Regions from separate parts of the Luteimonas sp. Soil_N_1 genome, predicted to be linked through region 2. Evidence: predicted binding sites of a transcription regulator. Region 2 holds the regulator's gene; the other holds the start of a gene.

Region 1 (4,418 bases), 980 kb from region 2:
GAACATCAGATAGGCGAGCGCCGCGACGAACCACGGTTGCTGCAACTGGAAGCCCCAGCCCATTGCCTGGCCGGCGGCGCGCAGAGCGATCGCGAGCAGACCGACCAGCGCGAATGCGACCAGCACGCCGGCCGTGTACCAGAGCGCATGCGAGCGTGCGGCCGCGCGACTGCCGCCACTCTTCGCAATGCCCAGCACCTTCAGCGACAGGATCGGCAGCACGCAGGGCATCAGGTTCAACAGCACGCCGCCGAGCAACGCCAGGCCGAGCGCGGCGAACAGGCCGATCGAGTCGGCGCCAGGCGGTCGCGTGCGCGATGCGTTGTCGGCGCTGGCGTCGGGGGTGTCGATATCGGGAGTCGGCGCGCTCAGCGCGTCGTTGCCGCCGCTCGCAACAGGCGACGGGATTTCAGACGTGGCGACATCGTTCGCATCGACGGCCGTGTCAGTCGTGGCAGCGTCGCCAGTGGATGCAGCACCCGCCAACTCAGCCGCGGCTTCGGCCACCGTCTGCACGCGGCCCGCCGGCAAGGCGACGCGCACGGAGCGGGTCATCGGCGGATAGCAGATGCCCTCGTCCTGGCAGCCCTGGAAGGTCGCGACGACCTCGACCTGCGCGGCCTCGGCCGTCGTGCGCACCAGCGGCAGCGGTACGTCGACCTGGTCGAAATAGACGGTGACGTCGCCGAAGTGCGCATCGTGATGCGCCTGTCCGGCCGGCCAGCGCGGTGCGCCGGCGCGGATGCCCTCGGCGCCGCGGACCTCGAACCGGTTGCGGTCGCGATAGAGGTAGTAGCCCTTGGCCGGGGTGAAGCGCAGCAGGATCGTGTCGCCGTCGCCCGCGATGGCCTCGAATGCGAACGCGCGCTCGGGCGGCAGCGCATCGTTCGCACCGGTGAGCGTCGGCGCGCGGCCGGCGCCGTTGCCGCCGAGCGCCTGGCCGAATGCGGCAAAGCCCGAATCGTTCGCGGCTGGCGCGCGCGCCGCACCCGCAGCGCCGCGAGGCAGCGCGACCTGCAGCATGCGCGTCTGCGGCGGATAGCAGATGCCCGCATCCGCGCAGCCCTGGTATTTCACTTCGACCTGCAGCGTGTCGACGCCGTCGGCCGGCGCGCCGGTCAGCACGCCGGTGACCCGTCCTCGGTAGGTCTCGACTTCGCCAAAGAATTCGTCGGTGTGCTTGCGGCCGGCCGGCAATTGCAGCGGATTGGTCTTGAAGCCGCTCTCGACCCGCGCGCCCATGCGATGGCGATACAGGTAATAGCCGTCGGCGATCGCCCAGCGGATCTCGATCCGGTCCGGGCCCACGGCCTCGGCCGAGACCGCGAGCGCTTCGTCGACCGGCAGCACGTCGTCGAAACCGATGCCTTGTGCCCATGCCGGCAGGCAGGCGAGGAACAGCATGCAGGCCGTCAGCCAGCCGATGACGCGGCCCGTCCTGTCTGCTGGAGAAGAACGCCGGTGTTCGCGGCTGGCCATGGATTCGGAGTCGGGCGGACGCATCGCGCAAGTATCGCAGGCCGTCGTCGTCGATGCCGAACGCAGGTTCAGCGCGGACGGGTCAGCTGCGCGGTGCAGGGGCGGTCGCCTCTTCGATCCACTGCAGGTAGGCCGGCAGTCCCCCGGCAACCGGGAGGGCGATCAGCTCCGGCACGTCATGGGGATGCAGCGCGACCAGTCGCTCGCGCAATGCCGGCAGGTGTACGGATGTGGTCTTGATCATCAGCAGGACTTCGTCGTCCACCACCACGTCGCCCTCCCAGCGATAGACCGAGCGCACGCCGGACAGCAGGTTCACGCAGGCGGCGAGCCGGGCCTCGACAAGCGCGCGGGCGATGCGCTCGGCGGTCGGGGCGTCGGGGCAGGTACTGAAGCAGGCGAGGGTGTCCATCGACGCACGATACTGCGGGCCGACCTGCACGAGGCCTGCACGGGCGCGTCGCCACGCTGGTGCGGCGCGGGACGGACGCTGCATCCCGTCAGTGGGAGAAAAATGTCGCGCGCATTACTGAACTGGTCGGTATGATTAATCGATCCCCTTCCAATATGCCGAGCCCTCCGCGGCTCCCGACGAGTTCGATGCGCCTGATCCCTACCGCTGTCGCCATGGCCGTGCTGTCGTGTACCGCCATTCCTGTTGCTGCCCAGTCCGCACCCGTCGAGGTCGGCATCGGCGCCTCCGCCACCCGTGAGAACGAGACCACCCTGGTGGCCAGCGTGGCCTGGCTGCCCGAGTGGCGCCGCACCGAGCATGGTGTGCTGCGCTGGGACGTCGGAGCGGTCTATGTCCGCGGCCGCGACAACACCCGTTTCGATCTGTCCGAAGATGCGGGCGTGTTCCATGGCGGCGCCCGTTACGAACGCGACAACGGATTCGTCGCCGGCTTCGGCGTCGGTGTGCAGGCCGGTCGTACCAGTGCGCTGTCGGGCAATCCGCAGTTCGTGAGCACGGTCGGCTGGCGCTGGGACCGGTTCTCGCTGCTGGCCCGGCATATCTCCAACGCCAGCATCAAGCAGCCCAACGACGGCGAGACCATGCTGCTCGCGACCTGGCGCTTCCGCTGAAGACAGCGCGGCGCCCGTCCGGACGCCGGTAGACGTGGCGTGCCGTCCTGCAAGACGGCATCCGATCCGTCGAAACGTCCGCCTGCCCTTGTAATCCCCGTTGCGGTACCCATCTCCCGTCCGGTCCCGGTTCTGCCGGGTGCGTGCGCCAGCGTTTCTGGCAGTCGCCATGGGCGAGTGCTAGAATCTGCGCACGATTTCTTTCCAATCAATCACTTAAAGAGGGTGACATGAGCAACCTGAAGCCGCTGTACGACCGTGTTGTGGTCAAGCCCGTCGAGGCAGAAGAAAAGAGCGCCGGCGGCATCCTGATCCCGGACAACGCCAAGGAAAAGCCCACCAAGGGTGAAGTCGTCGCCGTCGGCGAGGGCAAGGCCCTGGACAACGGCAGCGTGCGCGCGCCGAAGGTCAAGGCTGGCGACATCGTGATCTACGGCCAGTACTCGGGCAGCGCCTACAAGGCCGACGGCATCGAATACAAGATCATCAAGGAAGACGACGTCCTCGCGATCGTCGGCTGATCCGCGGCGGACGCCCTGCGTCCGCGCGACTCCGTGATCGACCCCGGCGGGCATTGCCCGCCATCCAATCCCCCTTTCATTTCTGAGGTAATACCGCAATGGCTGCGAAGGAAATCCGCTTCGGCGAAGACGCACGTTCCAAGATGGTGCGTGGTGTCAACATTCTCGCCAATGCCGTCAAGGCAACCCTGGGCCCGAAGGGCCGCAACGTCGTGCTCGAGAAGAGCTTCGGCGCGCCGACGATCACCAAGGACGGCGTGTCCGTCGCGAAGGAAATCGAGCTGGCCGACAAGTTCGAGAACATGGGCGCGCAGATGGTGAAGGAAGTCGCGTCCAAGACTTCCGACAACGCCGGTGACGGCACCACCACCGCGACCGTGCTGGCACAGGCGTTCATCCGCGAAGGTTCGAAGGCGGTCGCCGCCGGCATGAACCCGATGGACCTCAAGCGCGGCATCGACCAGGCCGTCAAGGCTGCCGTCGTCGAGCTGAAGAACCTGTCCAAGCCGACGGCCGACGACAAGGCGATTGCCCAGGTCGGCACGATCTCGGCCAACTCGGACGAGTCGATCGGCACGATCATCGCCGACGCGATGAAGAAGGTCGGCAAGGAAGGCGTGATCACGGTCGAAGAAGGTTCGGGTCTTGAGAACGAACTCGACGTCGTCGAGGGCATGCAGTTCGATCGCGGCTACCTGTCGCCGTACTTCGTCAACAACCAGCAGTCGCAGACCGCGGACCTCGATGACCCGTTCATCCTGCTGCACGACAAGAAGATCTCGAACGTCCGTGACCTGCTGCCCGTCCTCGAGGGCGTGGCCAAGGCCGGCAAGCCGCTGCTGATCGTCGCCGAGGAAGTCGAAGGCGAAGCGCTGGCGACCCTGGTCGTCAACACCATCCGCGGCATCGTCAAGGTCGTCGCCGTCAAGGCGCCGGGCTTCGGTGACCGTCGCAAGGCGATGCTCGAAGACATGGCCACCCTGACGGGCGGCACCGTGATCTCCGAGGAAGTCGGCCTGTCGCTCGAGAAGGCGACCATCGCCGATCTCGGCCGTGCGAAGAAGGTGCAGGTCTCCAAGGAGAACACCACGATCATCGACGGCGCCGGCGAGACCGGTGGCATCGAGTCGCGCATCAAGCAGATCAAGGCTCAGATCGAAGAGACCTCGTCCGACTACGACCGCGAGAAGCTGCAGGAGCGCGTGGCCAAGCTGGCCGGCGGCGTTGCGGTGATCAAGGTCGGCGCGTCGACCGAGATCGAGATGAAGGAAAAGAAGGCCCGCGTCGAAGACGCCCTGCACGCCACGCGCGCAGCGGTCGAAGAAGGCGTGG
Region 2 (4,418 bases):
TCCTTGTTGGTCTTCTTGTCCTTGGCCGACACGTGCAGGATGCCGTTGGCGTCGATGTCGAACGACACCTCGACCTGCGGCATGCCGCGCGGCGCAGCGTCGATGCCGGTGAGGTCGAAGCGGGCCAGCGACTTGTTGAAGCGGGCCTGCTCGCGCTCGCCCTGCAGCACGTGCACGGTCACGGCCGACTGGTTGTCGTCGGCGGTGGAGAACGTCTGCGAGGCCTTGGTCGGGATCGTGGTGTTCTTCTCGATGATCTTGGTGAACACACCACCCAGGGTCTCGATGCCGAGGCTCAGCGGGGTCACGTCGAGCAGCAGCACGTCCTTGACGTCACCGGCCAGCACGCCGCCCTGCACCGCCGCGCCGATCGCAACGGCCTCGTCGGGGTTCACGTCCTTGCGCGGTTCCTTGCCGAAGAACTCGGCGACCGCCGCCTGCACCTTGGGCATGCGGGTCTGGCCACCGACGAGGATCACCTCGTTGATGTCGGACGCGCGCAGGCCTGCGTCGTTGAGCGCGGTGCGGCAGGGCTCGATCGTCTTGCGCACGAGTTCCTCGACCAGCGACTCGAGCTTGGCGCGGGTCAGCTTGATGTTGAGGTGCTTCGGGCCCGATGCGTCGGCGGTGACGTACGGCAGGTTCACTTCGGTCTGCTGCGAGCTGGAGAGCTCGATCTTCGCGCGCTCGGCCGCATCCTTCAGACGCTGCAGCGCCAACGGATCCTTGCGCAGGTCGATGCCCTGGTCCTTGTTGAACTCTTCGACCAGGTAATCGATGACGCGTGCGTCGAAGTCTTCGCCGCCGAGGAAGGTGTCGCCATTGGTGGCCAGCACTTCGAACTGCTTCTCGCCGTCGACTTCCGCGATCTCGATGATCGACACGTCGAACGTGCCGCCACCGAGGTCGTACACGGCGATCTTGCGGTCGCCGCCGGACTTGTCGAGGCCATAGGCCAGCGCGGCCGCGGTCGGCTCGTTGATGATGCGCTTGACGTCGAGACCGGCGATGCGGCCGGCGTCCTTGGTCGCCTGGCGCTGGCTGTCGTTGAAGTAGGCCGGCACCGTGATCACGGCTTCGGTGACCTTCTCGCCCAGGTAATCCTCGGCGGTCTTCTTCATCTTCTCGAGGATGCGCGCGGAGACTTCCTGCGCGGACAGGCGCTTGCCGTCACTGGTCGACACCCAGGCGTCGCCGTTGTCGTGCTCGAGGATCTTGTACGGCACCAGGCCGATGTCCTTCTGGACTTCGCCGTCCTTGAACTTGCGGCCGATCAGGCGCTTCACCGCGAAGAAGGTGTTGTGCGGATTGGTCACCGCCTGGCGCTTGGCCGACGCGCCCACCAGCACTTCGCCGTCCTTGGTATAGGCGACGACCGACGGCGTCGTGCGATCGCCCTCGCTGTTCTCGATGACCTTGGCCTTGCCGCCGTCCATGATCGCCACGCACGAGTTCGTCGTGCCGAGGTCGATGCCGATGATCTTTGCCATTGCGCTGCTTCCTCTAAAAGGTATGTGTCTGGGTGACGGCCGGAACCGTCGATGACCGTGATCTGGGGACACGCAACACAGCGTTCAAGCGGTGTGACGCATCGGAATTCGCGATCGGGCCGGGGCCCGGGGCGTTCAGTCAGCCTTGGCGACGACGACCATGGCCGGTCGCAGCAGACGCTCGTTGAGCAGGTAGCCCTTCTGGAACACCTGGGCCACCGCGCCCGGCGCCACGCCCGGCACATCGACGATGCTCATCGCCTGGTGGTGTTCGGGGTTGAACACGTCGCCCGGCGCCGGCGCCAGCGTGGCCAGGCCGTTGCTCTCGGTGGCACGGGTCAGCTCGCGCAGGGTCAACTCGACGCCGCTGCGCAGCGGATCGTTCTCCGGCGCACTGGCCAGACCGGCTTCGAGTGCATCGAACACCGGTACCAGTGCGGCCAGCAGGCGTTCGTTGGCGAAGCGGCGTGCGTTCTCGACCTCGCGGGCCAGACGCTTGCGCTGGTTCTCGAGATCGGCGCGTTCCAGCAACACCTGCGCGCGGAGCTGTTCGAGCTCGCCGCTGAGGCGCTCGACCTGGTCGGCCAGTTGCTGCTCGACCGAGGCCGCTTCCGGGCCATCGGTCTCGTGGAAATCGGGGGACTGCGAATCGTGCTGCTGGGTCATGTCGGGTTCCGGGGCGGTCGTCTGGCCGCCGACGGCACCAGCTATGGGGTCGGGGCGTCCGGATTCAAGGCCGCGCCCAGCACGCTCGCGGTCGCCTGCACCACCGGAATCACCCGCTCGTAGGCCATGCGCGTGGGGCCGATCACGCCCAGCACGCCCAGCGTGCGGCCGCCGGCGCCATAGGGCGCAGTCACCAGCGACATGCCCTCCAGCGGCGCCAGCCCGGTTTCCTCACCGATGAAGATCCGCACGCCCGGCGCGCGGATCGTGCGTTCGAGCAACTGCAGGATCTCGCGCTTGCGCGCAAACACCTCGAACAGGTCGCGCAGACGATCGAGATCCGACAGGTCCTGCACGCCGATCAGGCGGTTCTGCCCGGCCAGCAGCATGTCGTCCTCAGCAGGCACCAGCGCCTGTTCGGCGAGCTCCATGGTCTGCGACAGCAGCGCTTCCATCTCGTCGCGGGCGTTGCGCAGCTCCTCGACCAGTGCCGCCCGGATGTCGCCCAGCGGGCGCCCGGCGAACTGCTGGTTGAGATAGTTCGCCACGCGTTCCAGCTCCACGGCCTCGAAGCCGCGCCGGGTCTGGAAGATGCGGTTCTGCACTTCGTGGTCGGCGAACACGATGATGGCCATGATCCTCTGGCCATCGAGCGGCACGAAATCGATATGCCGGAACGCCAGTTGCTCGCGTCGCGGCACCGACACCACGCCGACGAAATGGGTCATCGCCGACACCAGCTCCGACGCGCTGCCCAGCAGCGACTGGTGCCCGCCTACGCCGAGTTCGCCACGCAGACGTTCGAGTTCGGGTGCACGCAGCGGCTTGACCTGCAACAGCGAGTCGACGAACACCCGGTAGCCCTGCGCCGTCGGCACGCGGCCGGCCGAGGTATGCGGCGAGACCAGCAGGCCGGATTCCTCGAGATCGGACAGGATGTTGCGGATCGTCGCCGCGCTCACATCCAGCCCTGCATGCCGCGCCAACGTCTGCGAACCGACCGGCTCCCCGTCCTGGATATGCCGGGCGATCAGTGTGCGCAGCAGCTGCCGGGCACGCGGATCGAGCGGATGGCGGGGATCGGAGGACATGCGGGCGGTATACGGTGCGCCTACCTGCGATGCAAGCGCCGCATTCTCTCGTCGTGAGACGGATGCACGTTATCTAGCGCACCATCGAATGCCGATCCAGACGCCGATCTACTCGCCCGCGACGCGCCAAGGCACAATCCGCACCCATGCTGACCCATCTCGCCATCCGCAATTTCGCCGTCGCCAGCCAGTCGGATCTGGAGTTCGGCGCAGGCCTGACCGTCATCTCCGGCGAAACCGGCGCCGGCAAGTCGCTGCTGGTCGATGCGCTGGGCTTCCTGTCGGGACAGCGCGCCGACAGCGGCATCGTGCGCCATGGCGCCGAGCGCGCCGAACTGCATGCCGAGTTCGCGCTCGACGATGCCGCGCCTGCGCTGCGCTGGCTGCGCGAGCACGAACTCGATGATGGCGACACCTGCCAGCTGCGCCGCACCCTGCGCGCCGATGGCGGCTCGCGCGCCTGGATCAATGGTCGCCCGGCGACGATCACCCAGCTCGGCGAACTGGCCGGGCATCTGGTCGAGATCCACGGCCAGCACGAACACCAGGCCCTGCTCGCCCGCGGCAGCCAGCTTGCGCTGCTCGATGCGCAGGCCGGCAATGGCGCGCTGCTCGCCGAGGTGCGTGCGACCGCGCAAGCCTGGCGCGCATTGCACGACGAGCGCGACGCGCTGGTCGGCATCGGCGATGTCGCCGAGCGTCGCGACTGGCTGCGTCATCAGCTCGACGAACTCGAAGGCGAATCGCTTGCCGCCGACGCGGTGGCCGACCTGTTCGCGAGCCATCGCCGGCACGCGAACGCGGCCGGCCTGATCCAGACCTGCGATACGGCGCTGGAGCGCATGCGCGGCGACGACGATCTCGGCCTGCCGCAGGCGCTGCAGACGCTGCGCCACGATCTGGCGCGGATGCGCGCGCACGAGCCGCGGCTGGGCGACGTCGACGCGATGCTTGATGCCGCTGCGATCCAGCTCGACGAGGCCACGTTGCTGCTGGGCCAGGTCCGCGACGATCTCGACATCGATCCCGAACAGCTGGAGACGCTGGAACAGCGCCTCGGCCGGCTGCACGAACTCGCGCGCAAGCATCGCGTGACGCCGGAAGAACTCATCGACGTGCAGACGCGCCTCGCCGGCGAGCTCGATCAACTCGACGGCGCCGGCGAACGCCT

Evidence for each region. The regulator HrcA, encoded in region 2, represses chaperone genes, less so after heat shock. The targets are predictions, from matches to a motif close to TTNGCACTCNNNNNNNNNGAGTGCNAA.
Region 1: the regulator HrcA is predicted to act here: its motif matches at 2,723-2,749, upstream of groES (co-chaperone GroES).

The regions. Positions count from the first base shown of each region.
Region 1 is NZ_JBDGKS010000001.1:873,640-878,057, forward strand. Features, by position in the region: gene AC3A4E_RS04030 (protein-disulfide reductase DsbD family protein) at 1-1,404, opposite strand, end outside; gene cutA (divalent-cation tolerance protein CutA) at 1,562-1,891, opposite strand; gene AC3A4E_RS04040 (acyloxyacyl hydrolase) at 2,107-2,565, shown strand; gene groES (co-chaperone GroES) at 2,796-3,086, shown strand; gene groL (chaperonin GroEL) at 3,185-4,418, shown strand, end outside.
Region 2 is NZ_JBDGKS010000001.1:1,855,987-1,860,404, reverse strand. Features, by position in the region: gene dnaK (molecular chaperone DnaK) at 1-1,490, opposite strand, end outside; gene grpE (nucleotide exchange factor GrpE) at 1,626-2,156, opposite strand; gene hrcA (heat-inducible transcriptional repressor HrcA) at 2,198-3,247, opposite strand; gene recN (DNA repair protein RecN) at 3,394-4,418, shown strand, end outside.